DNA from 3 places in the Kribbella sp. NPDC050124 genome. Region 2 is predicted to be linked to each of the others. Evidence: riboswitches for the same ligand, from Rfam matches in the RefSeq annotation. Region 2 holds a riboswitch; each other region holds the start of a gene.
The links. Region 2 has a riboswitch for thiamine pyrophosphate ahead of ACIBL3_RS03970 (purine-cytosine permease family protein). Riboswitches for the same ligand answer to the same signal wherever they lie in the genome.
Positions count from the first base shown of each region.

Region 1: another riboswitch for thiamine pyrophosphate. It lies ahead of thiC (phosphomethylpyrimidine synthase ThiC); the one in region 2 lies ahead of ACIBL3_RS03970 (purine-cytosine permease family protein).
Region 3: another riboswitch for thiamine pyrophosphate. It lies ahead of thiS (sulfur carrier protein ThiS); the one in region 2 lies ahead of ACIBL3_RS03970 (purine-cytosine permease family protein).

Region 1 is NZ_JBITJU010000014.1:26,418-36,969, reverse strand. It holds gene ACIBL3_RS28255 (RDD family protein) at 1-552, shown strand, start outside; gene ACIBL3_RS28250 (RDD family protein) at 596-1,231, shown strand; gene ACIBL3_RS28245 (hypothetical protein) at 1,228-1,782, opposite strand; gene ACIBL3_RS28240 (transposase) at 1,779-2,336, opposite strand; gene thiC (phosphomethylpyrimidine synthase ThiC) at 2,608-4,233, opposite strand; TPP riboswitch at 4,225-4,345, opposite strand; gene ACIBL3_RS28230 (lysophospholipid acyltransferase family protein) at 4,436-5,182, shown strand; gene ACIBL3_RS28225 (hypothetical protein) at 5,332-5,853, shown strand; gene ACIBL3_RS28220 (anion permease) at 5,857-6,855, opposite strand; gene ACIBL3_RS28215 (DUF47 domain-containing protein) at 6,858-7,490, opposite strand; gene ACIBL3_RS28210 (DUF202 domain-containing protein) at 7,630-7,935, opposite strand; gene ACIBL3_RS28205 (YidH family protein) at 7,932-8,270, opposite strand; gene ACIBL3_RS28200 (glycoside hydrolase family 3 N-terminal domain-containing protein) at 8,267-9,493, opposite strand; gene ACIBL3_RS28195 (MarR family winged helix-turn-helix transcriptional regulator) at 9,495-9,980, opposite strand; gene ACIBL3_RS28190 (DMT family transporter) at 9,959-10,552, opposite strand, start outside.
Region 2 is NZ_JBITJU010000001.1:797,327-807,878, forward strand. It holds gene ppgK (polyphosphate--glucose phosphotransferase) at 15-767, opposite strand; gene ACIBL3_RS03950 (RibD family protein) at 942-1,709, shown strand; gene ACIBL3_RS03955 (DUF3152 domain-containing protein) at 1,809-2,666, shown strand; gene ACIBL3_RS03960 (hypothetical protein) at 2,728-3,555, shown strand; gene ACIBL3_RS03965 (alpha/beta fold hydrolase) at 3,552-4,214, shown strand; TPP riboswitch at 4,237-4,349, shown strand; gene ACIBL3_RS03970 (purine-cytosine permease family protein) at 4,343-5,671, shown strand; gene ACIBL3_RS03975 (class I SAM-dependent methyltransferase) at 5,698-6,378, shown strand; gene ACIBL3_RS03980 (methylated-DNA--[protein]-cysteine S-methyltransferase) at 6,513-7,079, opposite strand; gene ACIBL3_RS03985 (RNA polymerase sigma factor) at 7,072-7,566, opposite strand; gene ACIBL3_RS03990 (flavin reductase family protein) at 7,844-8,410, shown strand; gene ACIBL3_RS03995 (ABC transporter substrate-binding protein) at 8,403-9,464, shown strand; gene ACIBL3_RS04000 (ABC transporter permease) at 9,461-10,300, shown strand; gene ACIBL3_RS04005 (ABC transporter ATP-binding protein) at 10,276-10,552, shown strand, end outside.
Region 3 is NZ_JBITJU010000029.1:11,536-22,087, forward strand. It holds gene ACIBL3_RS40630 (LuxR C-terminal-related transcriptional regulator) at 1-1,598, shown strand, start outside; gene ACIBL3_RS40635 (tetratricopeptide repeat protein) at 1,650-2,174, shown strand; TPP riboswitch at 2,224-2,340, shown strand; gene thiS (sulfur carrier protein ThiS) at 2,331-2,537, shown strand; gene ACIBL3_RS40645 (thiazole synthase) at 2,542-3,315, shown strand; gene ACIBL3_RS40650 (hypothetical protein) at 3,312-3,869, opposite strand; gene ACIBL3_RS40655 (DUF6807 family protein) at 3,911-5,833, opposite strand; gene ACIBL3_RS40660 (family 43 glycosylhydrolase) at 5,833-7,296, opposite strand; gene ACIBL3_RS40665 (ABC transporter substrate-binding protein) at 7,424-8,767, shown strand; gene ACIBL3_RS40670 (pectinesterase family protein) at 8,786-10,552, shown strand, end outside.

The DNA.
Region 1 (10,552 bases), on a different contig from region 2:
CCTCCGTACGGCGAGCCGCACCGGCCACCGCAGTACCCGCCAGGGCAACCGGGTGGCTACCAGCAGCCCCCGCAGGGCTACAACCCCTATGGACAGGGCCCGGGCTACGGCTACGGGTACGCACCGCCCGGGCAGCTGGCCGGCTGGCCGATCCGAGTCGGCGCGTCGCTGCTCGACTCGCTGATCCAGTTCATCCCCACTGTCACCGGGATCATCGTGGCGCTCGTCATCGACGGCAACCAGGAGGAGCTGGGCGCAGCCGGCGGCATCGCGATGCTCAGCGGGTTCTTCGTCGCGTTCCTGGTCTGGGTGTGGAACCGGGTCGTCCAGCAGGGCCGCACCGGCCAGTCGTTCGGCAAGAAGGTCACCGGGTTGAAGGTCGTGCACGCCGAGACCGGTCGGCTGATCGGTATCGGCTCGACCCTGGGCCGCGAGTTCTGCTCGGTGCTGTTCAACAACATCTGTACTCTCAACGTGCTCTGGCCGCTGTGGGACGAGAAGCAGCAGACCTGGCACGACAAGGTCGTCAACGACGTGGTCATCCGCCTCTGACCGCCTGCGGACGCCGACTGACGCTGGAAGAGATGGAACCGATGTGAGTACGCCGACACCACCACCGCAGGACCGTCCGTACGGACAGCAGCCTCCTTACGGCCAGCCGCAGTACGGGCAGCCCCAGTACGGACCGCAGTACGGGCAGCCGCAGTACGGGCACCCGCAGCAGGGCTACAACCCCTACGGGCAGCAGCCCCAGTACGGCTACGGGTACGGCGTACCGCAGGCGCCCCTGGCCGAGTGGGCGCCGCGGGCCGGCGCCTACCTGATCGACGGCCTGATCAGCGGCGTGCCGCTCGCCATCGGGTACGCCGTCTTCATCGCCGACATCGCGATGCGCTCCGACGACCTGTCGTCGTCCAACGACGCCCCGGGCGCGTTCGCGATCATCGTCTTCCTGCTCGGGATCGTCGCCAGCATCGGCCTCTCGCTGTGGAACCGGGTCTTCCGCCAGGGCAAGACCGGGCAGAGCGTCGGCAAGAGCGCGCTGAACCTGCGCCTGGTCGACGCCCAGTACTTCACACCGGTCGGCGCCGGCAAGGCGTTCCTGCGCGAGTTCCTGAGCGGGCTCTTCAACAACGCCTGCTTTCTGAACCTGCTGTGGCCGTTGTGGGACGACCAGAAGCAGACCTGGCACGACAAGGTGATGACCACCTACGTGATCAAGACCGACTAGCGCGACAACAGGAATCCGGCGCAGGTGACCGACCACAGGACGCTGGTGAAGGTGCCGATGATGAAGCGCTCGGCCACTGCCTGCGGGGTGACCGAGGCGGGCTGATCGGGGCTGCGCAGCTCGGGGTAGCGGGCCAGTCCCTTGATGGCCAGCACGATCGCGAGGCCCTCCGGCCAGCCCGCGACCAGGGCGGCGTAGATGGCGCCGCGCTCGAGTGAACCGATCAGCGCGCCGCCACGCAGTACCTCGCCGGCTTTCTGCGTCGACTGAGCTCTGGTGTTGCCCCGGTCGACCAGAGCCAGCACAGACGTCGTCAGCGGCCCGCCACCGGTGACTGCGAGCCCGCCGGCCAGCACGAGCAGGACGTTCCACCAGCGCTCGCGCCAGCCGTCCACACCGTCGCCTGCGAGCAGCAGGAGGCCGACCGCGATCAGACAGGCCAGCATCACCCCGCTCAACACGATCTGTACTGCGGAGCCGGCCCTTGGCACCCACGCCGCTACGGCGACGACCAGGGCAGCTGCGGTCAACGACAGGATGAGTGCCGTCACGCAGCGGCCCCTGGGCCCAGCAGCTGGGCTGCCAGCTTCCGTCCGCGTTGCTCCTCGGCGAAGCCGGCCGCCTGGGCCCGTTGCGTCACCGCCGACTGGCTGATCCCCAGCTTCACGCCGATCTCCCGCCTGGTGAGTCCTTCGGCCAGCAGGTCGGCCACTGCCCAGCCGCGTTCGCTACGCCGCCGCAGCACCGACGCCATCAGCCACAGCACCGTCTCGACCTGTTCCGCGACGCGGGCGTCGGAGCCGACCACGTTGACGTGGTGCGGGCTCGACTTCGCCCGGTTCACCGCTTCCCGCGCGTTCACGAACGCCTCGCCGCTGCCGGCTCGCGTGCTGCGTGGCAACGGCTGGGCGACATCGCCGACCCCGAGGCCGACGTACCAGGTGTCCGAGCGCAGCAGCTCGACGATCACGTCGATGGTCGCGCGCGCCTCCGAGAGCACGCCCTGCACCTCGTCGCCGGCCGTCCGCTCGAACCTCCGGAGCAGCCCGGTCCGCCGCGGCCGCCGGTTCAGGGTGTTCAGTAGCTCGGGTACGAGATCGGTCATGCTTCGGCTGCCCCGTTGATCTACCGTGAGAACGAAGACCATCGCCACACCTCCTTCCCGACGCATTAAGGCTACAGTCTTATTCACGTAGAGTGAAGGAAGAAACCTGAATCGGTTCACCCGATCACTCCCAGTGACCGCTCCGCGGGCCCGCCGATCTCCCAATTCTCCGCTGGATCCAGACTGCCCGGCATCTCGACTCGCCCGCGACTTCACTCCGCGTCAGCACGGTTCGGGCCCGGAGTACGGCGTACTCCGGGCCCTCGAACCATCAGTCGGCCAGCGGCAGGTACAGCTTCTTGTCGTGTGCCGCGAACGTCTCCGACATCTCGGCGAAGCCGGCTTCGATGGCCTCGGTCGAGGTCAGGCCCTTCTCCTCCGCGTACGCGCGGATGTCCGCGGTGATCCGCATCGAGCAGAACTTCGGCCCGCACATCGAGCAGAAGTGCGCGGTCTTGGCGGGCTCGGCGGGCAGTGTCTGGTCGTGGTACGACCGCGCGGTGTCCGGGTCCAGCGAGAGGTTGAACTGATCCTCCCAGCGGAACTCGAACCTTGCCTTGGACAACGTGTCGTCCCAGTCCTGCGCACCCGGGTGGCCCTTGGCCAGATCGGCTGCGTGGGCAGCGATCTTGTAGGTGATCACCCCGGTCTTCACGTCGTCACGGTCCGGCAGGCCGAGGTGTTCCTTCGGCGTGACGTAGCAGAGCATCGCCGTACCCAGCCAGCCGATCTGGGCCGCGCCGATCGCCGAGGTGATGTGGTCGTAGGCCGGCGCCACATCAGTTGCCAACGGCCCCAAGGTGTAGAACGGCGCCTCCCCGCACAGCTCCTCCTCGAGCCGCACGTTCTCGGCGATCTTGTGCATCGGCACGTGACCCGGACCCTCGATCATCACCTGGACGTCGTGCTCCCAGGCGATCTTGGTGAGTTCCCCGAGGGTCCGCAGCTCGGCGAACTGCGCCGCGTCGTTGGCGTCCGCGATCGACCCCGGCCGCAGCCCGTCGCCCAGCGAGAACGTCACGTCGTACTCGCGCAGGATCTCGCAGAGCTCGGCGAAATGCGTGTAGAGGAAGGACTCCTGGTGATGCGCCAGGCACCACGCGGCCATGATCGAGCCGCCGCGCGACACGATCCCGGTGATCCGTTGCGCGGTCAGTGGGACGTACCGCAGCAGTACGCCGGCATGCACCGTCATGTAGTCCACACCCTGCTCGCACTGCTCGATCACGGTGTCGCGGTAGACCTCCCACGACAGCGCTGCCGGGTCGCCCTTCACCTTCTCGAGCGCCTGGTAGAGCGGGACCGTCCCGATCGGCACCGGCGAGTTGCGCAGGATCCACTCGCGCGTCTCGTGGATGTTCTTGCCGGTGGACAGGTCCATCACGGTGTCCGCGCCCCACCGGGTCGCCCAGACCAGCTTCTCGACCTCCTCCTCGATCGAGCTGGTCACGGCGGAGTTGCCGATGTTCGCGTTCACCTTCACCAGGAACTTCTTGCCGATGATCATCGGCTCGGACTCCGGGTGCCGCCGGTTCGTCGGGATCACGGCCCGGCCGCGGGCCACCTCGTCCCGGACGAACTCCGGGTCGACGCCCTCCCGGACGGCGATGTACTTCATCTCCTCGGTGATGGTGCCCGCCCGGGCGTGCCCGACCTGAGTCAACGGCGTCCGCCCGGCGATCCAGTCCCGCCGGAGCGCGGGCAGACCGGCCTGTACGTCGATCTGCGCGGAGGAGTCGGTGTACGGGCCGGACGTGTCGTACAGGTCGAAGTGCTCGCCGTTGGTGAGGTGGACGCGGCGGGCGGGGACGTTCAGCTCGCCGCGGTAGATCTTCTCCGACCCGGAGATCGGGCCGGTGGTGACAGTGGGTCGGACGCTGTTTCCGATGGTTGTCACGATTGCTGCTCCCTACGCCGGAATTACCCGGACAGGTTCGGCGGTCGGCGGCACCGGGTTCACCCAGCCGCCCTCTCAGCCCGCTACGGTGCGAGCTCCCGCGATCTGAAGTTGTCGCCGTCCACCCTAGCGAAGAACTGGATACGGGATTCCGTGGGGCGCGTCACGGCCGCCGGTTGACCTGAGCCGGTAGCGTTCGGGAATGCGCGACCTCGTGTACCCGCCGGTGATCGGCTTCGCGAAGACGGCGTTCAAGGTGCTGGACCTGAAGTTCCAGCTGACCGGGACGGAGAACGTGCCGCGAACCGGTGGCGCGGTGATCGCGATGAATCACATCTCGTACGTCGACTTCGTGCTCGGCGGGTTCGGCGCGCTGCCGAGCAAGCGGCTGGTGCGGTTCATGGCCAAGGAGGTGCTGTTCCGCAACCGGGTCTCCGGCCCGTTGATGCGCGGCATGCACCACATCCCGGTGGACCGGGCGGCCGGTACGGCGTCGTACCGGCAGGCGATCGAGTACCTGAACGCCGGGGAGGTGGTCGGCGTCTTCCCGGAGGCGACGATCAGCCGGTCGTTCGAGCTGAAGGAGTTCAAGTCCGGCACGGTCCGGATGGCCGCGGAGGCCGCCGTACCGGTGCTGCCGATGATCCTGTGGGGGACGCAGCGGATGCTGACCAAGGACCATCCGCGCGACTTCTCCCGGCACCGCACGATCGCGATCACCATCGGCGAGCCGATCACGGTCACCGCGGCGGACGACCCGACCGAGGCGACCGCGCAGCTGCGCTCGACCATGGCCGGCATGCTCGACCGCACCATCCGCGCCTATCCGGAGCAGCCCGCCGGCGCCTGGTGGCTGCCGGCCTCGTACGGCGGCAGCGCGCCCACGCCCGTCGAGGCCGAGCGGCTGGACCGGGAGGAACTGGCCCGCCGGGCCGCCCGCAAGAAGTAGTCGGCTACCGGACAGGACCTTGACCCCGGTACGGCGTGGGGGTACTAAGAGCACTTGGTGTAGTAGCAGGTACCTGGGGGGTCCCTGTGCACTCGGCCGCGTGGTGGCGCGCGGGGCCGTCGTATTCAGGTAGGCGGGGGAAGTTGCTGGTGAAGTCATCCGAAGAGCTGCATCTGTTCGAGCCGGGGATCCTGACCGTGGCTCCGCATGTCGCGGAGGAGATCCCCGACGTCGGCGCGTTCTTCCTCGACTGGGCGATCCGGGGCCTGAACCCGGGGCAGGCTCGGGAGGTGGAGTCCGCGATCAACGGGCGGCGCTGCCAGAACGGCTGGTTCCCGCTGGAGAGCCTGGACAACATCGGCAGCCGCGGCTTCTGGCGCGGCCCGCTGACGTACCTGGCCCGGATGACCGCCGACGACGGCGCGATCCTCCAGGACTGGTCCGCGAGCGGGCTGGACGGCGAGAACCGGAGCAAGCTCGAGGCGACCGCGAACCACCTGCTCTTCCAGCAGGGCCACGCAGCCGCGGCCACCTGGGTGGTGGCGGTGCGGCCGCAGGCGTACCTCGACCTGACCGGACTCGGCGATCGCCTGGCCGCCACCTGGGAGCTCAACCTCGGCTCCATCCGCCCCAAGGAGGTGGCCAAGGCAGTCCGCCGCTGGAACCGCTGAGGCTCACTCCAGGATGAGGTGGGCCAGCCCGTAGCACAGCGCGGCGACCGCGCCAGCGGCCGGGATGGTCAGGATCCAGGCCGTCACGATGCCCTTGGCGACACCCCAGCGGACCGCGGACAGCCGCTTGGTCGAGCCCGCGCCCATCACCGCGGAGGTGATCGTGTGCGTGGTGGAGACCGGTGCGTGCAGGCCGATCGCCATCACGTACAGCACCGACGCGGCGATCGCCTCCGAGGCGAAGCCACGGGCCGGGTCCAGGTGGATGATCCGCCGGCCCAGCGTCCGCATGATCCGCCAGCCGCCGGAGTACGTCCCGAGCGAGATCGCGGTCGCGGCGGCCAGCTTGACCCAGATCGGGATGCCGTCGCCCTCCGACACGTAGCCGGTGGTGAGCAGGGCCAGGAAGATCACGCCCATCGTCTTCTGAGCGTCCTGCAGGCCGTGGCCGAGCGCCATCGCGGCGGCGGACAGCGACTGGGACATCCGGAAGCCCCGGGTCACCCGGCCGGGGTTGCTGCGCCGGAACACCCACAGGATCGCGGTCATCAGGATGAACGCGCCGAGGAAGCCGATCGTCGGTGACATCACCATCGGAATGACGACCTTGTCCAGGATGCCGGACCACAGCACCGTGCTGGCCGAGGCGAGCCCGGCGCCGACCAGGCCACCGATCAGCGCGTGCGACGAGGAGCTGGGCAGGCCGAAGTACCAGGTGATCAGGTTCCAGGTGATCGCGCCGACCAGGGCACTGAGCACGATCACCAGCCCGTGCTCGCCGGACGGCGTGCTGATGATGCCCTTGCCGACCGTCTCGGCCACCTCGGTGCCGAGCAGCGCGCCCACGAAGTTCATCACCGCGGCCATCGCCAGCGCCACCCGCGGGGTCAGCGCCCGGGTGGAGACCGACGTCGCGATCGCGTTCGCCGCGTCGTGGAAGCCGTTGGTGTAGTCGAACACGAGCGCGATGACGACGACCGCGACGACGAGCGCGAGCTCCACGCTCAGCTCTCCTTGACGGCGATCTGCTCGACCGTGTTCGCGACGTGCTCGAACGCGTCGATCGCGGCCTCCAGCAGGTCGACGACGGTCTTCACCTTCATCACCATCAGCGCGTCGTACTCGCCGCTGAACAGCTTGGCGATCAGCCGCCGGTGCACCGCGTCACCGGTGTTCTCCAGCCGGTTGATCTCGATCCAGTACTCGGCCAGGTCCTTCATGGTGCGCAGCCGCGGCATCGTCTCCGCGGTCAGCTGCGCCGCCCGCTGCAGCACCTCGATCTGCTCGGCGATCTCCTCCGGCAGCTTCTCCAGGGCGAACAGGTGGACGGCGTCGACCGCCTCCTCCATGTAGTCCATGACGTCGTCGAGGTCGGAGGCCAGCCGGTAGATGTCCTCGCGGTCGAACGGCGTGACGAACGTCGAGTTCACGCGCCGGATGATCGAGTGGGTGGTCTCGTCCGCCGCGTGCTCGGCGTCCTTCATCTGGGCGGCGATCTGGTGACTCGACGACAGCCCGGTTCCCGCCGTACTGCCGAGCAGCTCGGCCAGGATCCGGGATCCGTCCACGAGGTGGTTGGCGGACTCGGTGAAAAGGTCGTAGAACGTCGGGTCGTTCGGACGCAGACGTAACGGCACTTCAAGCTCCGGATGAACGAGGGACAAACCGTGAACATGCTAGGGGGAACGGGCCGTTGACGCGGCATCCGCCTAGCCAACGTACCGCGTTGCGGTGAACTCCCCCGCCTGGACACGACCGGTCAGTAACCAGGCGGTCTCAGCGGGTGAGGACGGCGTACAGGTCGAAGAGCCCCACCACGAGCACCAGACCGGCCGCCGCCCGGAGCACCCGCTGGTGGCCGAGAGCATGCACCGGAGCGCCCTTGGTACGGCGGTAGACGGCGCTCACCGCGGTCCAGCAGGCCAGCGACAGGACCAGGACGACGACACCGAGGCCGGTGCGGACGTCCGACGTACCGTAGCCGGAGGCAAGCAACAGGATCCCGTTCGCGATCAGGCCGAGCGCGGTCCGCCGCCAGGCGAGCAGGGTCCGTTCCGGCTGCAGCCCGGGGTCGCGGTTCATTGCCGCCACAGGCTGAACAGCAGGCCGATCAGGCCGACCACGATGATGGTTGCCCCCAGCACCACGGGGAGCCTGGTCACCGGGAGCCGGCCGCCGTTGCGCATGGCGGCCAGGTTCTGCTGCCAGCGGCGGAAGGCGCCGGCCGTGGTGACGATGCCGGCAGTGACCAGGACCACACCGATGATGCGGGCCGGCCAGCGGTCGGGGCCGAGGTCGAGGAACTGCACCGCGGACAGGCCGCCCGCGTAGCAGGCGAGCGACGTGCGCAGGTACGCCAGGTACGTGCGTTCGTTCGCCAGTGTGAAGCGGTAGTCGGGTTCCTGCTCCTCCGTCATCCGCAGCTCACCAGGCCGTGGCTCTCCTTGAGTGTCAGCACACGCCTCACGCTACTCGTCAGCTGTGCGGCGAAGGTCTTGTCCTGCTCGGCCTTGGCGACCACGGCGTTGACCATGGTGGCGGTCAGCCCGGCCGTGGCGTTGATGACGATGTCCCCGCCGGCCGCGACGAACCGGGTCGCCCGCTGGCCGGCCGGCACCGACGCCACCTCGGCAGCCGCCCCGACGTCGTCGGTGATCACCACACCGGCCCACTTCAGGTCGCCACGCACCATGCCCCGGATGACGGTCGGCGAGAACACCGCACGGTTCCTCGGGTCGATCTTGGTGTAGGTGGCTGTGGCGATCATCACCATGTCGGCGCCGGCCTCGATCCCGTCGGCGAACGGCTGCAGGTACGCGTCATCGCGGACGGTGACGTTGTCGACCACACCGGACGAGAAGTCTGTGTTGCCGCGCACTCGGCCAAGGCCCGGGAAGTGCTTGACCGAGGTCATCACACCGGCCTGCTGCATACCTCTGACGAATGCCTGGACGGGCGGCCCGACCTCCTCCGGCGTGTTGCCGTACTCGCGGTTCAGCTGGCCGATCGGGGCGTTGCTGGACTTCTGCGAGCTTGGTACGACGTCGGCCACCGGCGCGAGGTCTACGTTGACCCCAGCCTTCTTGAGCTGGTCGCCCCACCCCTCGGCCTCTGTGGTGAGCTTCGAGCTGGACCAGCCGCCTTGCACGGTCGCTGAGGGGATGCGGTCGAAGCCGGAGCCCTTCAGCCGCTGGATCTGACCCCCCTCCTGATCTGCTGCGATCAATGGACGGATGCCCTTGACGGTGGCGGTTGCGGTGACGGCGGCCATCGCCGTACGCGTGTGGGAGAGGCTGCCGCCGCTGCCGAGCAGCAGGATGCCGCCGGGCTTCTGCTTCTGCACGATCGGCCGCTGGGACGAGGTCATGCCGTTGGCGCTGATGCCGGTCATGACCAGCTGGGCCGCCTGCTCCCTCAGCGTGAGGGCTCGCAGCTTCTGGTCTACGCAGCTGACCGGCGTCGGCGTGGCCGTGGGCGTAGGCGTCGGTGTGGGAGTTGGTGTCGGTGTCGGCGCTGGTGTGGTTGGCAGGGGCACCGAGGAGGACGGCACGGTGCTGGGACCGGCGGTGGGCTCGTCGGTGTCGCTGCAGCCGGTCAGCAGGAGCGCTGTCAGCACGACCGCGACTGCAGTGCGCTGCATGTCAGCGGCGCTCCCAGGCGGCGCGGTCGACCGTGTCGCCCGAGTGCCGGGCCAGCGTTGCGCAGATGTCGTACAGGTGCTCGACCTGCTCCTCGTCCAGCGCGTCGAAGATCGACTTGCGGACCTCCTCGACGTGACCGGGCGCGGTCTCGACCAGCTTCTGCCGTCCCAGGTCGGTCATGATCGCGACCTGGCCACGACGGTCCGACTCGATGCCTTCCCGCCGTACCCAGCCGGCCTGCTCGAGCCGGTTGACCGCGTGCGAGAGGCGGCTGCGGGACCCCTGCGTGGCCACGGCGAGCTCACTCATCCGCAGCCGGCCGTCAGGCGCCTCGGACAGCCGGACCAGGATCTCGTAGTAGGTGTGCGGTATCCCTGCGTCGCGTTGCAGCTGCTGCTCGATCCGGGTGTTCACCACACGCTGCGCCGCGATGAACGCGCGCCACGCGTGCTGCTCTTTCTCGTTCAGCCACCGGGGTTCCGCCATCCCCGCAGCGTAGCGTTCAACCTGATCAGGAGTACGGCGAGCGCGCACACCAGCATGCCGATCACGGCCAGTGGACCGATGGTCTCGCCGAACATCAGGAACGCGAACACCATCGTGGTCGGCGGCACCAGGTACAGCAGGCTGCTGATCCGGGTCGCACCGGACAGCCTCAGGTTGACCAGGTAGAGACCCCAGCCACCACCTGTTGCCAGCAGCACCAGCCAGACCACCGCACCGTAGAACCCTGCTTCGTGCGGGACCGTCAACTGGTCGGTGAACGTGGCCAGTGCGATGAAGAACACCCCGGAGACGATGCTCTGGAGACAGAGCGCGTCGAGTGAGCCGATACTGGGCTTACGGCGGCGTTCGAGGCAGGTGCCGATGACGAGACCGAGCAGACCGCCGAACGGGAGCAAGAACAGCAGTGGCGAGCCATGCAGGTCGTCCGCCACGACCAGACCGACTCCGGCGACACCGATGACGAGACCGATCCACTGACGGCGGCTGACCGCCTCTCGGAGCAGCGGGCCGGCCACTGTCGCGATCAGCAGCGGCTGCAGCGAGCCGATGAG
Region 2 (10,552 bases):
GGGTTGTAGTCGTTCTACTGGGTGAACTTTTCGTGGGCGGCCATTGCTGCGCCGACTATGCCGGCGTTGTTGAGGAGCTGGGCCGGCTTCACCGGGGTGGAGATCTCGAGCAGGGGTACCCATTTGTCGGCGTGCTTGCTGACGCCGCCGCCGACCACGAACAGGTCGGGGGTGAACAGGTTCTCCACGTGCCGAAGGTATCGCTGGACTCGCTTGGCCCACTGTTTGTACGACAGGCCCTCGTTGTCCTTCGCCGCTGAGGAGGCTCTCGTCTCCGCGTCGTACCCGTCCAGCTCGAGGTGACCGAGCTCGGTGTTCGGCACGAGCTGGCCGTCGAGCAGCAGCGCGCTGCCGATACCGGTGCCGAAGGTGAGCAGGATGACCACGCCGTCGACGCCTTTGGCCGCGCCGAACCGGGCCTCGGCGATGCCGGCCGCGTCAGCGTCGTTGAGTACGGTCACGTCGCAGTGGGTGCTGTCGGTGAGGACCTTGTCGACGTCGGTCCCGATCCAGCTCTTGTCGACGTTCGCGGCGCTCTTGGCCACCCCGTTCTTGATGACGGCCGGGAACGTCGCACCCAGGTCGCCGGTCCACCCGGCATCCTTGACCAGCCGGGCCACGACCGCGGCGACGGGCTCCGGGCTGGACGGGTTGGGCGTCAGGTACTTCACCCGCTCCGTGGCCAGGTCGCCCTTCTCCAGGTCGACGATGGCCCCCTTGATCCCGCTGCCGCCGATGTCGACCCCGAAGGCCGTCGACGTCCTCATCCTGGACACCTGATCTCTCCCTTCGCCCGCAGTTGTCGCACCGGGCCCGCCACACATCCTCTCGCCAGCCTGCCACGCCCCTCGGACGCCGTCAGCCTCAGGCTGTGGCCGGGGCGTTGTCGGTGGGTGCTGGTAGATCTGGTGGTCGTTGTCCAGCGAGGCGGAGGGGCTGTGATGCGGGAGCGACCGCGCGTGGTGGTCAGTGTGGGAGCCAGTGTCGACGGGAAGGTCGCGCTCACCCGGGACGCGCTGCTGATGCACCAGCCGAGCTCAGATCTGTGGAGCGCGATGACGCCGCACGCTGCCGATCCGGTGCCGCTCGACATGCTCGATGTGCTCCGGCAGCAGTACGGCTGCAACGCAATCCTGGAGGGCAGCGGCAGCCTGGTCGCCGAGGACGAGATTCCCGAGGAACTGCCCACGTACGACGGTGACACCGCCGACCTCTACCAGCACTACCTCCCACCGGACATCACCGGACAACCGTCCCCGCCGCACAACTGGTTCACCGTCGTCGACAGCCGCGGGAGGGTGCGCTGGACCGAGAGACATGAGAACTGGGACGCGCTGGTCCTGGTGGCGCGGTCGACCCCGGCCGACTATCTCGGCTATCTCCGACGGCAACGGATCTGCTACCTCGTTGTCGGCCAGGAGCGTGTCGACCTGGCCCAAGGGATCGCCTCGATGGGCACCGAGCTCGGCGTCACCTGTGTGCTGTCGGCCGCGGGCGGTGGACTGAATGGGGCTCTGTTGCGGGCAGGCTTGATCGACGAACTCCACCTGACGCTGCTGCCTGCTCTCATCGGCGGGCTCGGCACGCCGTCAGTGATGGACGGGCCGCCGCTTGAAGTAGGTGAGGCTCCGACCCGACTGGAGTTGCTGTCCGTACACACCGATACCGGCGGCTCCGTTCGCCTGCACTACGCCGTGGCCGAGAGCTGACCGCAACCTCCAACCGGCCTGCGCCTTTGGTTCGTTTGTGGTGGACGGGATGGAACTGGGGTTTCGGCAGGTGGTGGGGGGTGGGTAGGGTGAATCGTCATGACCATCCGGCGGAGCGGCCAGCGGGCGGATGCGCCTGCTCGGAAGCGGCGGGGTGGGCGGCACACTCGGAAGAAGTCGTACAAGGCGCAGTGGTTTTCGGTGACTGCTTTGGCGGTGCTGGGGACTGTGGTGGTGATGCACCCGGAATCGGCGAACCGGCGGAGTTTGGCGGCCGAGGTGGTCGCTGGGGTGGCGGCTTCGGCTACTGAGATGCCGGTGAGTGTGGTGACGCCGACTCCGGTGGCGACGCCGACGCAGAAGTTCACCACCCCGCAGCGTCCGGCTCCGACGTTGACGCGGCCGCCGAAGGCGTCGAAGCCGAACTACTCGGTGTCCACCGGGAAGCTCGCCGTCGTGCCGGGGTTCGACAAGGCGACTGGGATTCGCGACAAACTGACCTACCGGGTCGAGATCGAGCAGGGGCTGTCGGTCAACGGCGCCGCGGTCGCGCAGATCATCCACAAGACGCTGACCGACGGGCGTGGGTGGCAGGCGATTCACCCGGTCAGCTTCGAGCGGACCGACAAGGTGGACGCCGATCTGCGGATCATCCTGGCGACGCCGACGCTCACCGACAAGCTGTGTCTGCCGCTCGACACCGGTGGTGAGGTGTCCTGCCGGGTCGAGGACCGGGTCGTGCTGAACGCGAAGCGCTGGATGTACGCGATCCCGGCGTACTCCGGGAACGTCGCGCTCTACCGCAACTACCTGGTCAACCACGAGGTCGGGCACGCGCTCGGCCACGGCCACTCCACCTGCACCAAGGCGAAGACGCCGGCGCCGGTGATGATGCAGCAGACCAAGGGCCTGGCCGGCTGCCTGCCCAACGCCTGGCCGACCATCAAGGCGACCTGACGCTGCAGGACCTGAGCGAAACCCTCGTTCGTGAGAGGCTGGGTGCCGAGGGGAGGCAGCGATGTCGTCACAGGATTTCCCGACGTACGGCCGCGGTGAGCAACCGGAGCAGCCGGCCGAGGAGCACCACTACGCCCCGCCGACGCCGTACGGCGGCAGCAGCTACGGCGCACCGCCTCCCGGCCAGCAGCAGCCAGACGCCTACGCCCAGCCACAGCCCTACGGCTCCCCACCCGGCCAGTACGGCGCCCCGCCGCCACAGGCACCGCCCGGCGCGTACACGCAGCCGCCCAACTACCGCCCCGGCAGCCCCTACGGCACACCGGCGCATCCCCAGCAGCACGAGCTGCCGAAGTACGGCCGGGAGCTGCCGGTCGCACCACGTGATCCGCGCGCGGCTCGCGTCGTACTGCTCGCCACGATCGTCGCTGCCGTCTATGGCCTGCTCGTTCTCTCGGTCCAGCGGGTCGCCCTGCGCGAGATCTCGCAGGCTCCCGGCTCACCGCTGAACCACCCGCTCCGCACGGACGTGATCGACACCATCGGCCAGTTGCTTTTGCTCCTGGTCGGCGTTGCCGCGATCGTGATGTGGATTCGCGACGTACTCGCCCGCCGCAAGGTCGGCCGCGAGATCGAACCGATCGAGCTGGGCGGTCTGCTCCTGGTCGGGGTGTCGCTGGTGCCGATCCTGATCTGGGCGGGGATGGTGTTGTCGACCGGCATGGGCGCCATCGACGACTCGCTGGACCGGCTGCCGACGGCGTACGGCTGGGGCGGGATCGGCCTGCTGATCCTTGCCCTCGGCTTCCTTCTCGGCTACCGCGAGCTGAAGCCGGACGTGTCCAACCCGGTCGTCCAAGGCGCGCCGGCCCGCCCGCCCTGGGAGTGAGCATCCCGATCGTCCTGGTCCCGGGCCTCGGCCTCGGGCCCAAGTCGTACGCGCCCACGGTCGAGTACCTGACCACGCCGTACCGGATCGTCACCCTGCCCGGGTACGGCGAACCCGCCGGACGCGGCGACGACCTTCGACCACAAGCCCTGGGCACGGCGGTCGCCGACAAGATCCGGGAGCGGTCGGTGCTCGTCGGGCACTCAGCCGGCTGCCAGGTCGTCGTCGAGACCGCGGTCGCCTACCCCGAGCTCGTCCACGCCCTGGTCCTGATCGCGCCGACCGGGGACATCCGCGCGGCGAGCTGGCCGGACCTGGTCGCCCGCTGGCTCGGATCGGCCGTCCCGGAGTCACCCCGCCTGATCCCGGCGCTCGCTCCGCAATACGCGCGTACGACGTTGTCCACAATCGCCCGCGCGGTCGAAGCGGCCCGGCACCACGACCTGGCCGGGATCATCACCCGGGTGCAGGCCCCGATCGTGATCGTGCGGTGCCGGCACGACCACCTCTCGCCGGCCGAGTGGACGGACCGACTGGCCGAGCTCACGCACTGTGAGTCCCGCACGCTGCCGACCGGCTCCCACATGCCGGTGCTGACCAACGGTCCCGAGCTGGCCGCTCTCATCCAGCGGGCAGCGGCTGCGCCGACCCAGGCCTGAAGCGCTATCGTTGACGCGGTAGCAAAACCGATGCGGGAGCTCGCACGACGCGCGGGCTGAGAGGGCGACGCGGGGTCGCCGACCGCCTGAACCTGACCGGGTAATGCCGGCGTAGGGAGCGGGTCACCATGACCAGTACTGCTGTTCGTCCTGCCAAGCGGACCGAGGCGCCGCTCGTCCTCACCACGGACGCGCCGCGCACCCTCGGCTTCTTCGACCAGTTCACCCTTTGGGGGAACCTGGGCATCTCGCTGTTCGGCCCGGTGACCGGTGCGCTGGTCGCGGCGTACACGGGCTCGCTGGCCCAAGGTCTGCTCGCGGTCGTGGTCGGCTGCGGGATGGGCGCGCTGGTGCTCGGTGGTGCGGCCGTGTTCGGTTCGCAGACCGGGGCGCCGGCGATGGCCTGCCTGCGCGGTCTGTTCGGGCGGCGCGGTTCGATGGCGCCGACCGTGCTGAACATCGCGCAGAACGTCGGCTGGGCGACGATGGAGATCATCGTCATCTCGCAGGCCGCGGTGGCGGTGACGAGTGAACGCTGGCGGTGGCTGTTCGTCGTACTGGCCGGAGTGATCGCCACGGCGATGGCGGTCCGGCCGCTCGGCAGCGTGAAGCTGCTGCGCAAGTTCATGGTCTGGCTGGTGCTGATCGCGTCGGTCTACCTGTTCGTGCAGGTGCTCAGCAAGCCGGTGCAGGACCTCCCGCAGGACGGCGTCTTCGGCTTCTGGCCGGCTGTCGACCTCGCCGCCGCCGGTGTGGTGTCGTTCGCGCCGCTGGCCGCCGACTACACCCGGCACTCGCGCACCAACAAGGCGGCCTTCGCCGGATCGTCGCTCGGCTACGGGATCGCGGCGATCGCGTACTACGCCCTCGGTGTGTTCGCGGTGGCGACGCTCGGGACCAACAGCACCGACGTGATCACCGCGCTCGTCACGCTGCCGGCTGGTGCGATCGCGCTGCTCGTGCTGCTGGTGGACGAGGTCGACGAGGCCTACGCGAACGTCTACTCGACCACGATGGCAACGCACAACCTGGTCGGCCACATCGACCGGCGCTGGATCTCGATCGCCATCGGCGTGATCGCCACCGGCCTCGCCCTGTTGGTTGACCTGGGCAACTACACGCAGTTCCTCTACCTGATCGGCTCGGTCTTCGTCCCGCTGTTCGCGGTCGCGATCGCCGACTTCTTCGTGGTCAGCAAGATGAACTGGGACGTCTCCGGTACGGCGCGCTTCCGCTGGCAGCCCGCGGTCGCCTGGCTGATCGGCTTCGTCGCCTACCAGCTGGTGAACCCGGGCACGGTGAAGGGCTGGTCGCCGTTCTGGACCGACGTCCAGCAGTGGCTGTTCAACCACCAGCCGGTGCCCACCTGGCTGGGGGCGACGTACACCTCGATCATCGTGTCGATGCTGGCCGCGGTGCTGCTCGGACGGATCGGTCGCCGACCGCTGGACAACTGACCCGGAGTAACCGGGATACTTGCGCAATGCTGAACTCCGCACTGCGCAGCCGGGCCGAGTACGCGGAACTGGGGGCCGACGGACTGGCCGCGCGTACCACGCCCGAGCGGGACGCGGCGACCGTGAAGGCCGTCGAGGAACTGCTCCAGGGCAGGGAGTCGGTGCTCGACCTGTGCTGCGGGTACGGCCGGATCGCGCTGCCGCTGCGCCGGGCCGGGAAGGTGGTGCGAGCGCTGGACATCTCGCCGAACCTGATCGAGGCCGGCCGGGCGAGGGCGGCCGAGGAAGAGCTGCAGGTCGACTGGGCGATCGGCTCGATGACCGACCTGCCGTACAAGTGGGACGCGTTCGACGCGGTGATCTGCCTGTGGACCGCGTTCCACGAGCTGTTCGCCGAGGACGAGCAGGTGTCCACGATCTGCGAGATCTCCCGGGTGCTGAAGCCGGGCGGGCTGGCCATCATCGAGGGCCCGGTCTGGGGTCCGGCGACCGCGGCCGAGATCGCCAACGGGATGCGTCAGGGGCCGGAGCACCGGATCGTCACCACCGAGCACTTCGGCACCAGCAGCGTGCACTTCATCCACGACGAGGCCAGCTACGGGCGCCTGTGCGCGAAAGCCGGAATCGAGGATTACAAGGTCTACAAGCGGGACTGGGGCGGCCGCCGCCGGCTCATCCTGGAGATTCACCAACCCGGTAATGCCTGACGCGTCAGGGATTTACCGCGCCGAGCCCGGAGCCCTTCCAGACAAGGGAAACAAGAAGCAGATCCCCACTCCACACTGGGGATCTGCTCCTTTGTCGGTCGAGTGTAAATGCTTTCTCGCCGACGCGTGAAACGTCAGTTTTTTGCTTCGAGATTCAGCAAGAATCGCTTCGCGTCCAGCCCGCCGGCGTACCCGGTGAGCGCGCCGTTCGCGCCGATCACCCGGTGGCACGGCAGCACGACGCAGACCGGGTTCGCGCCCAGTGCCGTGCCGACCGCGCGGGCCGCCTTCGGCCGATCGATGTCGCCGGCGACCGCGCCGTACGTCGTCGTGCGCCCGTAGCTCGTGTACGACGGTAGGTCGGTCAGCACGAGTCGCTGGAACGGAGTCGCCAGCGCGAGATCCACCTCCAACTCGAACTCGTGCCGTCGTCCGGACAGGTACTCGTCCAGTTGGCGCCGTACGTCGTCCAGTGCCCGGGGCAGCCGCAGTACGCGCGGGGACACGGCCTTCGCGAGGCGGTTGGTCATGGTCTCCTCGTCGCCGAAGGAGCTCGCCACGACGCGGCCGTCGGCGACCGCGAGCAGCATGGTGCCGATCGGGGTGTCGTGCAGGGTGTAGGCGACGTCGGCGGCCGGGAAGACCGGGGGCTTGAGGTCAGGTGCGGTGAGCCGGGCCAGCCGGCTCTCGAGGTCAGTCATCGTTCACTCCGAGTTTGGTGCGCAAGGTCGCGAGCGCGTCGCTGACGAGTCGCCGCGACGCGGCAGGCGTCGTGTCCAGGGCGGCGGCCACGCCGTGGTGGTCCAGATCGCCGACGTACTTGAGCGTGACGGCGAACCGCTGCCGTTCGGGTAGCTGGTTGACGGCGTGCCAGAGGTCGGGGTCCGGCCAGTCCGCGGCCTCCGGGCCGGCGACCGCGATCGGCGGGGCTTCGTCGAGAGGGCTCTGTGGTTTTCGGGCCCGGTGGACGTCGGTGGCGCAGCGGGCCGTGATGGTCAGCAGCCAGCTGCGGAGGTTCTTCGCCGAGGTGAGCCCGGGGTAGGCGGCGAAGGCCTTCTCCCAGGCGCGCTGGGCCACGTCGTCGCCGTCGACCGGCCCGGCCAGCGCGCGCGCCAGCCGTGCCACGTCCTGCCAGTGCGCGTCGACGAGCGCCTGGAACGGCGGCAGCGAGACCTTCTCCGGAGCCATCACGCCAGTAGAACGCATCAGCCCCTGGGGATGTGAGTCCGGATCCCGAGATTGTGCAGTTACTCAGTAGACTTTAGTGCGAAGATTGCTGACATGACGACGACCTTGCTCACCCGCCGTCGCGTCATCGATCTTCTGCGGACGGCGAGCGCCACCTGTCGGTGACCCTGTCACCCGTTGTCCCGGCGGACCCCCGCCGTACGAGGCCTGTCTGAAGCCGCCTCCACACCCCGTCCGGCCGTTGCCGGTCGTCCCTGCCCCGTTCCGAGGGAGAGACATGTCTGTACCTGCCTTGAACCGTCCTGCCCTGGCCGTAGTTCCCGACCGCCTGGAGGAACGGACCGTCGACGCCGACGTCTACCGGTCCGTCTTCCGTCGCCACGCCGCCGGCGTCGTGGTGATCACGGCGGACGCCGGCCACGGGCCGGCCGGATTCACCGCCACCTCACTGGTCTCGGTCAGCCTGCTGCCACCGCTCGTCTCGTTCGCCATCGCCACCAGCGCGTCCAGCTGGCCGACCGTCAGCAAGGCCGACAGCCTGGTGATCAACTTCCTGTCCGCCGACCAGCATTCCATCGCCGGCCGGTTCGCCACCAGTGGCATCGACCGGTTCGCCGAGCCGACCCGCTGGTCCCGGCTGCGCACCGGCGAGCCGGTGCTGGACGAGGCGCCCAGCTTCCTGCGCGCCCAGGTCGAGCACCGGTTCGCCGTCGGCGACCACTACCTGGTCGTCGCCCGCCTGACCACCCACTCCGAACGGCGTGAGCACGATCCGTTGCTGTACCACGACGGCCGCTACGCCACCGCCACCCCTCACTCGAAAGCCGCTGCCCATCATGCCTAGGTTCCGCACGTTCGCCGTACTCACCGCAGCAGCCGCCACCCTCGCACTGGTCGCCGGTTGCGGCGGTGACGCCGAGGCCGGAGGTGGCGGCTCCGCAAAGCTCGCCCTCGACGCCGCGCTGCCGACCACCGTCCCGGACGGCGCCAAGATCGTCGTCGGCGATCCAACCACCCAGAAGGCGCTCGAGCTGTCCGGCCAGATCGACAAGGTGTCGACGTTCGTCCAGTTCGCCAACCTCAGCGGTGGTCCGCAGACCACCGAGGCGTTCCGGGCCAAGGCGCTCGACGTCGGCTCGGTCGCGGAGATCCCGCCGATCCATGCGACCTGGACCGGTCTGCACGTCAAGATCGTCGCCTCCAAGTTCCGCCAGGACGCGCTCGCGCACCCGATCTACCAGCTCGGCATCGCTCCGGGCACGACGGTCAAGACTCTCGAGGACCTGCGCGGCAAGAAGATCGCCTACAGCCCCGGACAGGCGCAGGGCGCGCTCGTCCTCAAGGTGCTGAAGAAGGCCGGGCTGACCAAGGAGGACGTCAAGCTGGTCGAGCTGCCCAGCACCGGTGACGTGTACTCGCAGGCGCTGGCCGGCAAGCAGGTCGAGGTCGCGCCGATCGGCGGTGTCCAGATCAAGCGCTACCTGACCAAGTACGGCAAGGACGGTGCGACCACGATCCAGCACGGGCTGCGCGACGACGCCGGTCACCTGTACGTGGCGACCGAGTCGCTCGAGGACCCGGCCAAGGCGGCCGCGATCCGCGCGTACGTCGCTGCCTGGGGTGTCGCCCAGGAGTGGATCGACAAGCACCCCAAGGAGTGGATCGCGGGGTACTACGTGAAGGACCAGGGCCTGACCGAGGCCGACGGCCAGTGGCTGGTCGAGAACGCCGGTCACCCGGACATCAGCGCCGACTGGAGTGACGCGATCCAGCGTCAGCAGGAGACGATCGAGTTGCTCGCCAAGGAGACCGGCAACCCGGTGATCCAGGCGAAGGACCTGTACGACCTGCGCTTCCAGACCGTCGCCGCCGACGCGATCAAGGGAGCCGCCAAATGAGTGCCACCACGCTGCCCGGCCTGCGCACGAAGGAGGTGACCGGGGCTCCCGTCGTACGACGTCGCCGGCTCGGACCGGGGAAGCAGATCAAGGGCGGTGCCGTCCTCGGACCCATCCTGCTGCTGGTGATCTGGAGCATCGGCTCGGCCACCGGCGCACTGGACCCACGGGTGCTGTCGGCGCCCTGGACCGTGGTCACCACCGCCGGCGACCTGATCGCGGACGGGCGGCTGCAGACGAACCTGTGGACCTCCACCCAGCGGGCGTTCGTCGGTCTCGGCCTCGGCATCGTGCTAGGCGTCGTACTCGCGCTGATCTCCGGTCTTTCCCGGCTCGGCGAGGCGGTCCTGGACGGGCCGATCCAGGTCAAGCGGGCGATCCCGTCGCTGGCCCTGCTGCCGCTGCTGATCCTCTGGCTCGGCATCGGCGAGTCGATGAAGATCGTCACCATCCTGCTCGGCGTCTTCGTGCCGATCTACATCCACACCCACAACGGCCTGCGCACGATCGACGCCCGGTACGTCGAGCTCGCCCAGACGGTCGGGTTGTCGCAGTGGGACTTCATCCGCCGGGTGGTGCTGCCGGGCGCGCTGCCCGGGTTCCTGCTCGGACTGCGGTTCGCCGTCACCGGTGCGTGGCTGTCGCTGGTCGTCGTCGAGCAGATCAACTCCACCAGCGGTATCGGTTACATGATGGAACTGGCCCGCACGTACGGGCAGACCGACATCATCATCGTCGGCCTGGTCCTCTACGGCATCCTCGGCCTGCTGTCCGACGGCACCGTCCGCCTCATCCAAAGAAAGGCCCTCTCATGGCGCCGAACCCTGGACTCCTGACCGCTGCCGTCCAGGTCCGGGACCTGGTACGGCGGTACGACGATCGCGCTGTCCTGGACGGTGTCGACTTGGACATCGCGCCTGGCGAGTTCGTGGCGCTGCTCGGGAAGAGCGGATCCGGCAAGAGCACGCTGCTGCGGGCCCTGGCCGGGCTGGACTCGGGCGTCGACGGGTCCGGTGAGCTCGTCGTACCCACGAACGTGTCCGTGGTCTTCCAGGACTCGCGGTTGTTGCCGTGGGCACGGGTGCTGG
Region 3 (10,552 bases), on a different contig from region 2:
GCGTGCCGCCGCGCCTCGTGCTCGCCGAGCGAGCAGCCTCGCTGCTGGGCGGTGTCGGCCGGCATGCCGAGGCTCTCGCCGTGCTCGAGGCGGCGGTGGATGAGTCCGACGCCGAGGCGGGCACTGTTGGAGCCTTGCTGACGCGGGGCATGCAACGCGGGCTGGTCGACGACCTCGCCGGGGCGATGGCGGATCTCGAGCGAGCTCGGCGTCTGGTGCCGGCTGGTGACGATCGACTGCTCGGCCAGGTCTGCGTCTCGCACGCACTGATGCTGCGCGGGTATCCCCGCTCGGCAGTGATGGCCGAGGCAGCCCGGGCAGCGCTGGAGCACGCGACCCGAGCGGGTGACACCCGGACGATCGGCCAGGCTCGGGTGATGCTGGGGGCGGCCGCCGCCGGCGAGGGCCGGCTCGACGAGGCGCTGGAAGAGACGGTGGCTGCGCTCGAGATCGCTCGCGAGCTCGCCGAGCCCGAGGACCTGGCCATGGCAGGCCAGGCGCTGACCTTTGTGCACGGGTTGCGCGGCGACTCCGACCAGGTCGTGGCGGTCGCGGACACCATCCAGGCCGAGCTCCGGCGCCTGATGGTCGACGAGCATTGGACCGAGGGCATCATCGAGGCCAACGCCGTCTTCAACCTCTATGCGCTCGGCCGATGGGATGAGGCGCTGAACCGCGAGGACAGGGGCCGGCCACCGTCCGGACCGGCATTCAAGGACGAGGAGTTCGCGCTGATCCTGATGGCGCGGGGGAACCTACAGCAGGCCGACGAACTAATGCGCGAACAAGAGGTGTTCGCGGTCGATGACCAACCCATGATGAAGCGCGGTTATGCAACAACCACGGCCGAGCTGCGCCTCCTGCAGCAACGTCCGCACGAGGCCCTGGCCCTTGCGCTCGAAGCCGCCGAAATCAGCCACGACACCGAAGACGAGCTGCTGTGCGGCGCGCTGCTCCGTATCGGTCTGGAAGCAGCGGTCGCGTCACAGTCAGTCGACGGCTTCGATCGACTTGTGACACTCCTTCGACGCGGCGTGACCGGGATCGAGGGCCCAGCGCTGGCTGCGATTGTCGAGGGCGAACGATCCCGGATCCAGGGCACGCCCGATCCGACCCCGTGGCTCACCGCCGCACAGGAATGGGCGTCACTCCGCTGGCCGTACTGGGAGGGGCAAGCGCGGCTGCGGGCGGCCGAGGCGCTGTTGTCTCGGCGCGGGCACCCTGGCGCCCGAAGTCAGGCAACCAGCGAGCTGGAAGCGGCGCGGCACATCGCCGAGCAGCTTGGTGCGGCGCCGCTGCTCGACCGGATTCACGAGCTCGCGAAGATCGCGCACATCCAGCTCGACGACGCCGTGACCGAACACTCCGATCAGCCCGCAGCAACGACCGGCCCGCTCCCGCCGTTGACGGATCGAGAGCGTCAGGTGCTTGCCCTGCTCGTGGAAGGAAGGACCAACCGCGAGATCGGCGCCGCGCTGTACATGAGCCCCAAGACCGCCAGCGTGCACGTCACCCACATCCTCGAGAAACTCGGCGTGCAGACCCGGGTCCAAGCCGCCGCCGAAGCCGTCCGGATCGGCCTCGCCGGGCAGCGGTAGCCCGTTCGCGGGTCAGGTTTCGGTGCCCAGGTGGGGCGGGATACTGGCGGGATGGATGCGGAGGAGATGTTCGCCGCGGGGCAGGAACTGGAGGAGCGGGGGCAGGTGGGGGACCTGCCGGCGATCGAGGAGTGGTACCGGAAGGCTGCCGAGGCTGGGTCTGTGCCGGCTATGGGGCGGCTGGGGTTGTTGCTGGAGGGGCGGACGCGGGCGCGGATGGAGGACCGGTTCGTCTACAGCGGGGATTATGCGGAGGCGGCTCGGTGGTATCGGCAGGCCGCGGACGCGGGTGACTCCTGGGCCGCGTTCGCGCTGGGCCGGCTGCACTCCGACAAGCTGGACGACTGGTCCACCGCGAAGGTTTGGTACAAACGGGCCGCGGCCGACGGCCGGTGGCAGGCCAAGAAGCGTCTCGAGGAAGGCAAGGCAGGCGTCGCGCGGCGTCAGCGGGAAGACGCGATGTTCGACAAGGTGGAGGAGCCACCCAGTACGGCGGCCGCCGGCAGCAGCTGCCTGATGCTTGTCGCCCTCATCACACTTCTTCCACTGGCCGCCACGCTGCTCCTGACGACGTGAACGGCCTGACGAGACGCGGGTTGTCTCGGCGGGGTGCGGTGGTTATCGTCGAGGAAGCCGCGGGAGCTCACGCCAGAGTGGGCTGAGAGGGCGACTGACCAGGGTGTCGCCGACCGCTGAACCTGTATCGGGTAATGCCGGCGTAGGGAGGACGCGATGGCGTACGACGTGTGGGTGAACGGCGAGGCGACGACGGTCCCGCCGGATCGATCCGTTGCCGAGCTGGTCCGGGAGTACTCCGACCGCGAGACCGGGATCGCGGTCGCGGTGAACCAGACCGTGCTGACCCGCGACGAGTGGGCCGGTACGACGCTGACGGACGGCGACCGGGTCGAGATCGTCAGTGCCGTCCAGGGTGGTTGAAGACATGGACGATCCACTGGAGCTCGGCGGCCGGACGTACACCTCGCGGTTGATCATGGGGACCGGCGGCGCCGCGAACCTCGAGGTGATGGAAGAGGCTTTGCTTGCCTCAGGCACCCAACTCACCACGGTCGCGATGCGCCGGCTCGGCACCGGCCACGAGGGCTCGATCCTCGACGTACTCAAGCAGCACGGCATCGACGTGCTGCCGAACACGGCCGGCTGCCACACCGCAGCCGAGGCGGTGCTGACCGCGAAGCTCGCCCGGGAGGCGTTGCAGACCGACCTGATCAAGGTGGAGGTGGTCGCCGACGACCACTTGCTGATGCCGGATCCGATCGAACTGCTGGACGCCGTCGACGCGCTGGTCGCGGACGGCTTCACCGTGTTGCCGTACACGAACGACGACCCGATCCTGGCGCGCCGGCTGGAGCAGGCCGGGTGCGCGGCGGTCATGCCGCTGGCCGCACCGATCGGGTCCGCGCTCGGCATCCGGAACCCGCACAACATCGCGCTGATCGCCGAGGCGGCGAGCGTCCCGGTGATCGTCGACGCAGGCATCGGTACGGCGAGTGACGCAGCGCTGGCCATGGAGCTCGGCTGCGCCGCCGTCATGCTCGCCACGCCGGTCACCCGGGCCGAGAAGCCCGCTCTGATGGCCGCCGCGATGCGAGACGCAGTCAACGCAGGCCGAGCCGCCCGCCTGGCAGGCCGAGTCCCCCGCCGCTGGCACTCAGCCCAAGCCTCCTCGCCAGTGACCGGCCTGCCGACCTTCTAAGTCAGTTGGTCCAGCACGACACCACAGAAGGTGGCGTCGTCGGAGTGGGGACCGTGGAACACGGGTGGGTCTTCGACGACCAGCACACCGCCCGGTTGACTGTCACCGAGTGTGTCGAACACGGCTCCGAGCACCACAACGCCTCGGTCCCGGAGCAAGCGATGGCCGGCTGGGTCGGTGATGGTGAAGGTGCCGGCATCGCGGGCTTCGAACCGCCAGATGTTCCCGGACACGTGCGTGGCGTGCTGTTCGAGGAAGACCCCGTTGGCACGGATCACGATTTGCTGGCCGTTCGCCGGGTTGGTGACCGTCTCGACGGTCAGATAGTTGTCGTGGGCCAGGAAAGCCTGACCGTCCGAGCCCTTCACGGTGCGGATCGTCACCACCCCGCTGAACTCGACGTCGAAGTGCGCCGCGAGGCCGCAGATCGTGTCGTCGAACGAGTCCGAGCCGGAGTAGCGCTCATGAGTGTACGGCGGCGCCGCCTGAGCGACACCGGCTGTGAGCAAGCCGATCAGTACGGCGATCAGCGGTAGCAACCAACGACGTGCCATGACATCCCCCTCGCTCTCGTGCTCCCCCAGAGCGATTCACCTCACCGTAGGCCCGCTTCCGACGGCCCAGCAAGGCGCGCGGCCAGTTCCGGGGCTTCGGTGAGGTCGATCGAGCGGTCCAGCAGCAGGGCCGACAGGCTGAGCTGAAGTTCCTGGTCTGGTTGCAAGGCCAGGGCGCTTTGCCAGGCCAGCGCCGGCCCGGCGCCTACGTAGTCGGTGGAGCGGAGGAACCAGGGACGGACGTCGGCGGGTTGGGCGAGGAGCAGAGTGGTGACGGTGTCGCCGCGTTGCTGGACGAAAGCCAGCCAGGGGCTGAGGGATCCGTAGGCGGCGTCGGCGCCTTCACCGGCCTCGCTCAGTACGACGGTGTTCTCGGCGGACGGCAGTCGCCAGAAGATACCGCCGTACCCGGCGCCGGGGCGTCCGGCGGTCGCCGGGCTGTCGATGCGGATCGGGCCGTAGCGGGCGTTGAGGACGCTGTTCCAGTCGAGGCGCCAGCCGCCTTCGGCCAGCGAGCCGCTGAGCTGTCGGCGTTCCACCAGTTGCGGGCGGCCTTGTTCGTCGTACCAGGTGATCTCGTCGGTCAGCGAGTTGCCGGGCCCGTCGTCGACGGTGACTCCGCGGCTGCGCTGCTGGCCGTGGTTCGTCAGGAGTGTCGGCCCACGTCCGGGGAGGAATGTACGGCCGCCCCAGTGTGACGTTCCGTTGACTCCGGCAACTGCCAGCGATACGCCGTAGTGGTGCCGGTGGTCGACCGGACTCACCTCGGTCAGCGGATGACCGCCGAGCGTCCGCACCGGATGCAAATAGGGCCGTGGTGAGTGCACCTGCGGCATCCGCCGGCCGAACTCGTAGTGCGCGAGCAGCCCGGACTCGGACCCGAGCACGAAGATGTCCCCCTGCTGCTGCCAACGCACCGGCCCGACCCGCCCACGAGGCGCGTCCGCCTGCAACCGCGTCGCCTGCGGAACCGGCCCGGTGCTCGCCCGCAACGCCAGCCGCAGGTCCGGTACGCCGTCCAGATCCACCTCGGTCCCGGCGATCTCGGCGTACAACCGCCGCCAGGCCAGCTCCCCCATCCCCTGCTGCGGAACCCGAACCGTCGTCAGCGACGGTACGGCGAACCGCGACAACCCGATGTCGTCCATCCCGGCCACCGACAGGTCCGCGGGTACGGCGACGCCGACCTCGTTGAGCCGGGCCAGCAGACCGAACGCGACCAGGTCGTTGAACGCGACCACCGCCGTGACGTGTGAATCCAGCACCTGTTCGACCGCGCCGTACCCGTCCTCGATCGACGAGCCGCACTCGAACCGGACGATCTCCAGCCCGGGGATCTCGCGTTCGGCGATCTCGAGCGACCGCAGGCGATCCGTGTTCGACGCGCTGCCCACCGGACCGGCCAGGTAGGCGAGCCGCCGATGCCCGAGACCGACGAGATGGTCGACCACGATCCGCACCGCGCGACCGAAGTCGACGCCGACCGAGGCGACGTCGGGCGGCCCTTGGCGGTTGACCAGGATGACCGGCTTCACGTCCGGCAGCAGCTCGAGCAGGCGCTCCTCCGCCAGCCGCGGCGAGACCAGGATCAGCGCGTCGCACCGGCTCCGGGCCTCGATCGCGATGTCCGCCTCGGCCAGCGGGTCCTCGTCCGTCTCGGCGACCAGCACCCGGTACCCGGCCGCCGCCGAGGCGTTCGTGATCCCGCGCATGATCTGCTGGAACAGCGGGTTGCCGAGGTCCGGCACCACCAGCGCGACCATGTTCGTCCGGCCGAGGGACAGGTTCCGGGCGAGGTCACTGGGCCGGTAGTTCAGCCGGTCGGCAGCGGCGCGGACGCGTTCGGCGATGTCCGGCGCGACGGTGAGTCGCCCGTTCATCACCCGGGACACGGTCGCCCGCGACACCTCCGCCGCGCGTGCGACGTCGGCGATCGTGATCGAGTCCTTCGGTGTCCTGCCCATCACGCCGTCTCTCGCTCGGTGACCCGGACGGGGCCGAACACAGCCCCGCCTCCGTCCATCGTGCCTTGCGGCGCCGCCGCGAACAGCCCCACCTCGGCCCCGATCCACCGGCCTTCGACGGCCTGGAAAACGCCGGCGTCGACCCATTCGCCGCCGGTCCGATACGAGAAGCGCACCAGCGCATTGTCATCGACGTCGGCGGCGAGTTCGACGTACGGCGCCTCCAGCTGAACGTGATGCAGGACGTCCTCATCCAGGGTCCCGCGTTGCCGCAGGACGAGGTCGACTCCGGTCGGAGTGCGATGCAGACCGATCCACGCATAGCTCTGGCCGAGTACGACGAGACCCGCGCGAGCCCCCGGACCGCCGCCGTCGAGCCGGACCGAGGTCTCGAACCGGCGCGGGTGACCGGGCAACTGTTGACCGAGCACCTGCGGAAGATTCCGCAGATCGCCGTCGTCGTCCGGGAGCATTGCCAACCGCAGAGAGCCGTCCTTCGGACCGTCGTACCACTCCGGTCGCGGGTTCGCCTGCCAGTGCCAGATCTTCGACAACTCAGGGCCGTCGAAGGCATCGCTCCGCTCGGGCTCACGATGCACACCAGGCTTGGGATGCCGCAGTACCGGCTCACCGTCGTTGCCGATCACCGGCCAGCCGTCGACCCACTTCATCGGCTGCAGGTGGACGACGCGTCCCACGGGACCGCGATCCTGGAAGTGCAGGAACCAGTCGGCACCGTCGGGCGTGTCCACCCACGCCCCCTGATGCGGCCCGTTGACCGGCGTCGACCCCTGCGCCAGTACGACGCGATCCTCGTACGGACCGTACGGCGACCGGGCCCGGAACACCGACTGCCATCCGGTCGCGACGCCACCGGCCGGCGCGAAGATCCAGTAGTACCCGTCCCGCTTGGAGAACTTGGGTCCTTCGAGCGTCGTGTACCCGGGCAGCTCGTCGCCGTCGATCACCGTCCGGGCCGGTCCGATCACCCGGTCGAGGGTTGGTGAGACCTCGCGGACGGTCAGCCGGTTCTTGATCCCGGACCGGCTCTTCGCCCAGCCGTGCACGAGGTAGCAGCGGCCGTCGTCGTCCCACAACGGGCACGGGTCGATCAGCCCGCGGCCGGCCAGCAGCAGTTGCGGCTCCGACCAGGCGCCGGCCGGATCCACGGCGCTGAGCACGAAGATCCCGTGGTCCGGATCGGGGTAGACGATCCAGAACCGCCCGTCGTGGTGCCGGATGCTCGGCGCCCAGACCCCACCTCCGTGCCGCGGGATCCGGAAGTGCTCGACCGGCGGGACCTCGCGCAGGGCATGGTTGACGAGCGTCCACGAGACCAGGTCGCGTGAGTGCAGGACCGGGAGACCGGGAGCCCGGTTGAAGCTCGACGCGATCAGCCAGTAGTCGGCGCCGACCCGGATCGCGTCCGGGTCCGGCCAGTCCGCATCGAGCACCGGGTTCACGTACACAGCTCTCGCCCTCCGATCGGGAAACCGCCTTCCGAACCCTATTGCGAGCCCGGGGCGCTGTGTTACTTTCCCATGAAGAAACCGGTTTCTTCAACTGTTCCGGCGTGGAGAGAAGGACGAGATGAGGCGCACAGGTTGGCTGCGGACGGCGGTCGCAGCGGTGACCGCCCTGGCGATCGTGGGCTGTGCCGGCCCGACGAGCGGCGGCGGCGAGCAGGCCGCGAGCAACCCCGACGACTGGGGCGAGGCCAAGGGAACCGTCCGGTTCTGGGACACCAACGCCAATCCGGCGCTGTCCAAGAAGTGGGAGAAGCTGATCGGCGAGTTCAACGCCGCGAACCCCGACATCAAGGTCGAGTACGTCGGCCTGCCCAACTCGTCGTACCTGCAGAAGGTCGACAACGCGCTGGCCTCCGGCGAGATCCCCGACGTACTCCTGATCGGCAACGACGTCGCGCACCTGATCGCGCAGAACGCGCTGGTCACGCTCGACGACGCGTACGAGAAGTCCGGACTGACCGGCAAGGTCGATGCCACGATGATCAGCAACGAGCGGCGGAACTCGGCCGACTCCAAGCTCTACAAGGCGCCGCTGAGCGCGCTGTCGGACGTGATCTGGTACCGGACCGACTGGCTGAAGCAGAAGGGGATCGCCGAGCCGACGTCGTACGACGAGTTCTTCGCGGTCACGCAGCAGCTGACCGAGAAGGACAAGAACAGGTTCGGGTTCGCGTTCCGCGGCGGTCCGGGGTCGATGCCGCCGATGTTCGCGATGACGTACGGCCAGGCAGGGATCGGGAAGTTCTTCACCGATGACGGGAAGGCGACGTTCAACGACCCGGAGGCGGTGAAGGCGCTCGAGCGGTACGTCGGGCTCTACGGGACCGTCAGCGCGCCGGCCGATCTGTCCAACGACTACGCGAAGATCGTTGCCGCCTTCGACGGCGGGTCCGCGTGGGCGACGCACCACAACCTCGGCTCGACCCAGGATCACTTCAAGGCGCTCGGCCCGGCGAACGTGGCCGGCGTCCAGCCGTTCCCGAACGCGGACGGGGTGACCACGGCAACCGCGCCGGCGATCTCCGGGCTCGGGATCCTCGCGAAGAGCGAGAAGAAGGCGGCGGCGTGGAGGTTCGTCGAGTACATGAGCACGACGGCGAACTCGGAGTGGTGTGAGGCGGTCGGCCAGGTGCCGGCGAACACCGAGGCCGCGAAGGCGCCGTGGGTGCAGCAGTCGCAGCCGCTGCGGGCGATCGTCGAGACGTCGAAGAACCCGAAGACGCAGTACCTGCAGCTGCCGACGTACCTGCCGGACTGGTCGAAGATCCTCAAGACCGAGATGGAGGCCGACTTCCAGAAGGTCCTCCAGAAGCAGCTCACCGCACAGGCGTTCGCCGACAAGTACGCCACCCGCTTCGAGGCCGCGAAACAGGAGTACGACAGCTCCCTCAAAGCCGGCAAGTAAGCCCACAACCTTCAGAAAATGTCAGAAACCGGTTTCTTCACCAAGGAGCCCCGCATGCCGCCCACCCTCCGCACCACCTTTCTGGTCGCCACCACCCTCCTGACCCTCACAACACCGCCTGCGATCGCCCCGGGGGCGATCGCAGGCGGGAACGGAATCAGCAGCACCAACACCACCCAGGCGGCAACAGCCGTCGACAGCGCCGGGGGCACGGCAGCCGCGGAGCAAGCTGCCGGCTCCGGCGACCAGCTCGGCGCCGGCACCCTCGGTGATCCCTCGCGCGAGACCCTCCCCTCTGGTGATGGGTGGGCTTCGGTGGGATCTGGTACTACCGGTGGGGCCGCCGCGCAGCGGGTCGTGCAGGTTCGGACGGCTGCTGAACTGCGGGCGGCTGTGGGTGGGGACGAGCCGAAGATCGTGCAGGTGGTCGGGAAGCTCGACGCGAATACGACTGATGCCGGGCGGGCGATCGGGTGTGCTGAGTACGACGTCGCGCCGTACAGCCTGGCCGACTACCTCCAGACCTACGACCCGGTGCGGTGGAGTGGGCCGGCGAGTGGGCCCATGGAGGAGGCGCGGAGAGCGTCGTCGGCCAGGCAGGCTGAGCGGGTCAAGCTGAACGTCGGCGCCAACACCACGCTGATCGGGTTGAGTGACGCCCAGCTGACCGGGTTCGTCGTCAACATCGAGTCGGTCGCGAACGTGATCGTCCGCAACCTGCGGATCTCGGACGCGTACGACTGCTACCCCGGCTGGAACGGCGAGACCTGGAAGACCGAGTGGGACAACGTGGTGGTCAGCCGCTCGACCAACGTCTGGCTGGACCACCTGACCCTCGACGACGGCGAGACCGTCGACACCGAGCAGCCGAAGTACTTCGGCGAACCGTTCCTCCGCCACGACGGGCTGCTCGACGTGGTCCGCCAGGCCGACCTGGTCACGATCTCCTGGAACAAGCTCAAGGGCCACGACAAGTCACTGCTTTGGGGCAACGGCGACGGCGTCGTCGCCGACCGCGGCAAGCTCCGCGTGACCATGCACCACAACGAGCTCACCGACCTCGTGCAGCGCGGCCCCCGGGTCCGCTTCGGCCAGGCGCACGTCTACAACAACCTCTACAAGGTCACGGACCCCGACCGCTACCAGTACTCCTGGGGCGTCGGCGTCGAGTCCTCGATTATTGCCCGTAGCAACTGGTTCCAGGGCGTCACGCCGGAGCGCATCATCTACGACTGGGGCGGCACCGGTATCACCGAGTCCGGCAACTGGGTCAACGGTCGCGCCACCGCCGTACTCGACGCTTACAACGCCGCGCACCCAGACGACCAGTTGCTGCCGACGGTGTCCGGAAGCTCCGGCCCGCACCTGCGCATCGACCCCGCGCCGAGCGTTCCCGCCCTGGTCGGCGCGTGGGCGGGTGCGGGCCGGCTGGACCAGGACAAGCAGCTCCTCGAGCTGATGAACGCCCCAGCCACGGCAACCGCCGACGGCCCGGTCTGGTCCGCGAAGGCGACCGGCATGGCCTCGATCCCGACCACCGAGCTCCCGAACGGCACCACCGGCGGACTCGGCGGCAAGATCGTGGTCGCCGGCACCGCCGAGGAACTGACCCGGTACGCCGGAGCCGAAGAGCCGCTCGTGATCGTCGTGCGCGGCAGCCTGCGGATCCCCTTCGGCACCCAGATCCCGGTGGCCTCGAACAAGACCATCGTCGGCGCCGGCACCGTGGCCGAGCTCGTCGGCGGCGGTCTGTTCCTGAACGGCACGCACAACGTCGTCGTCCGT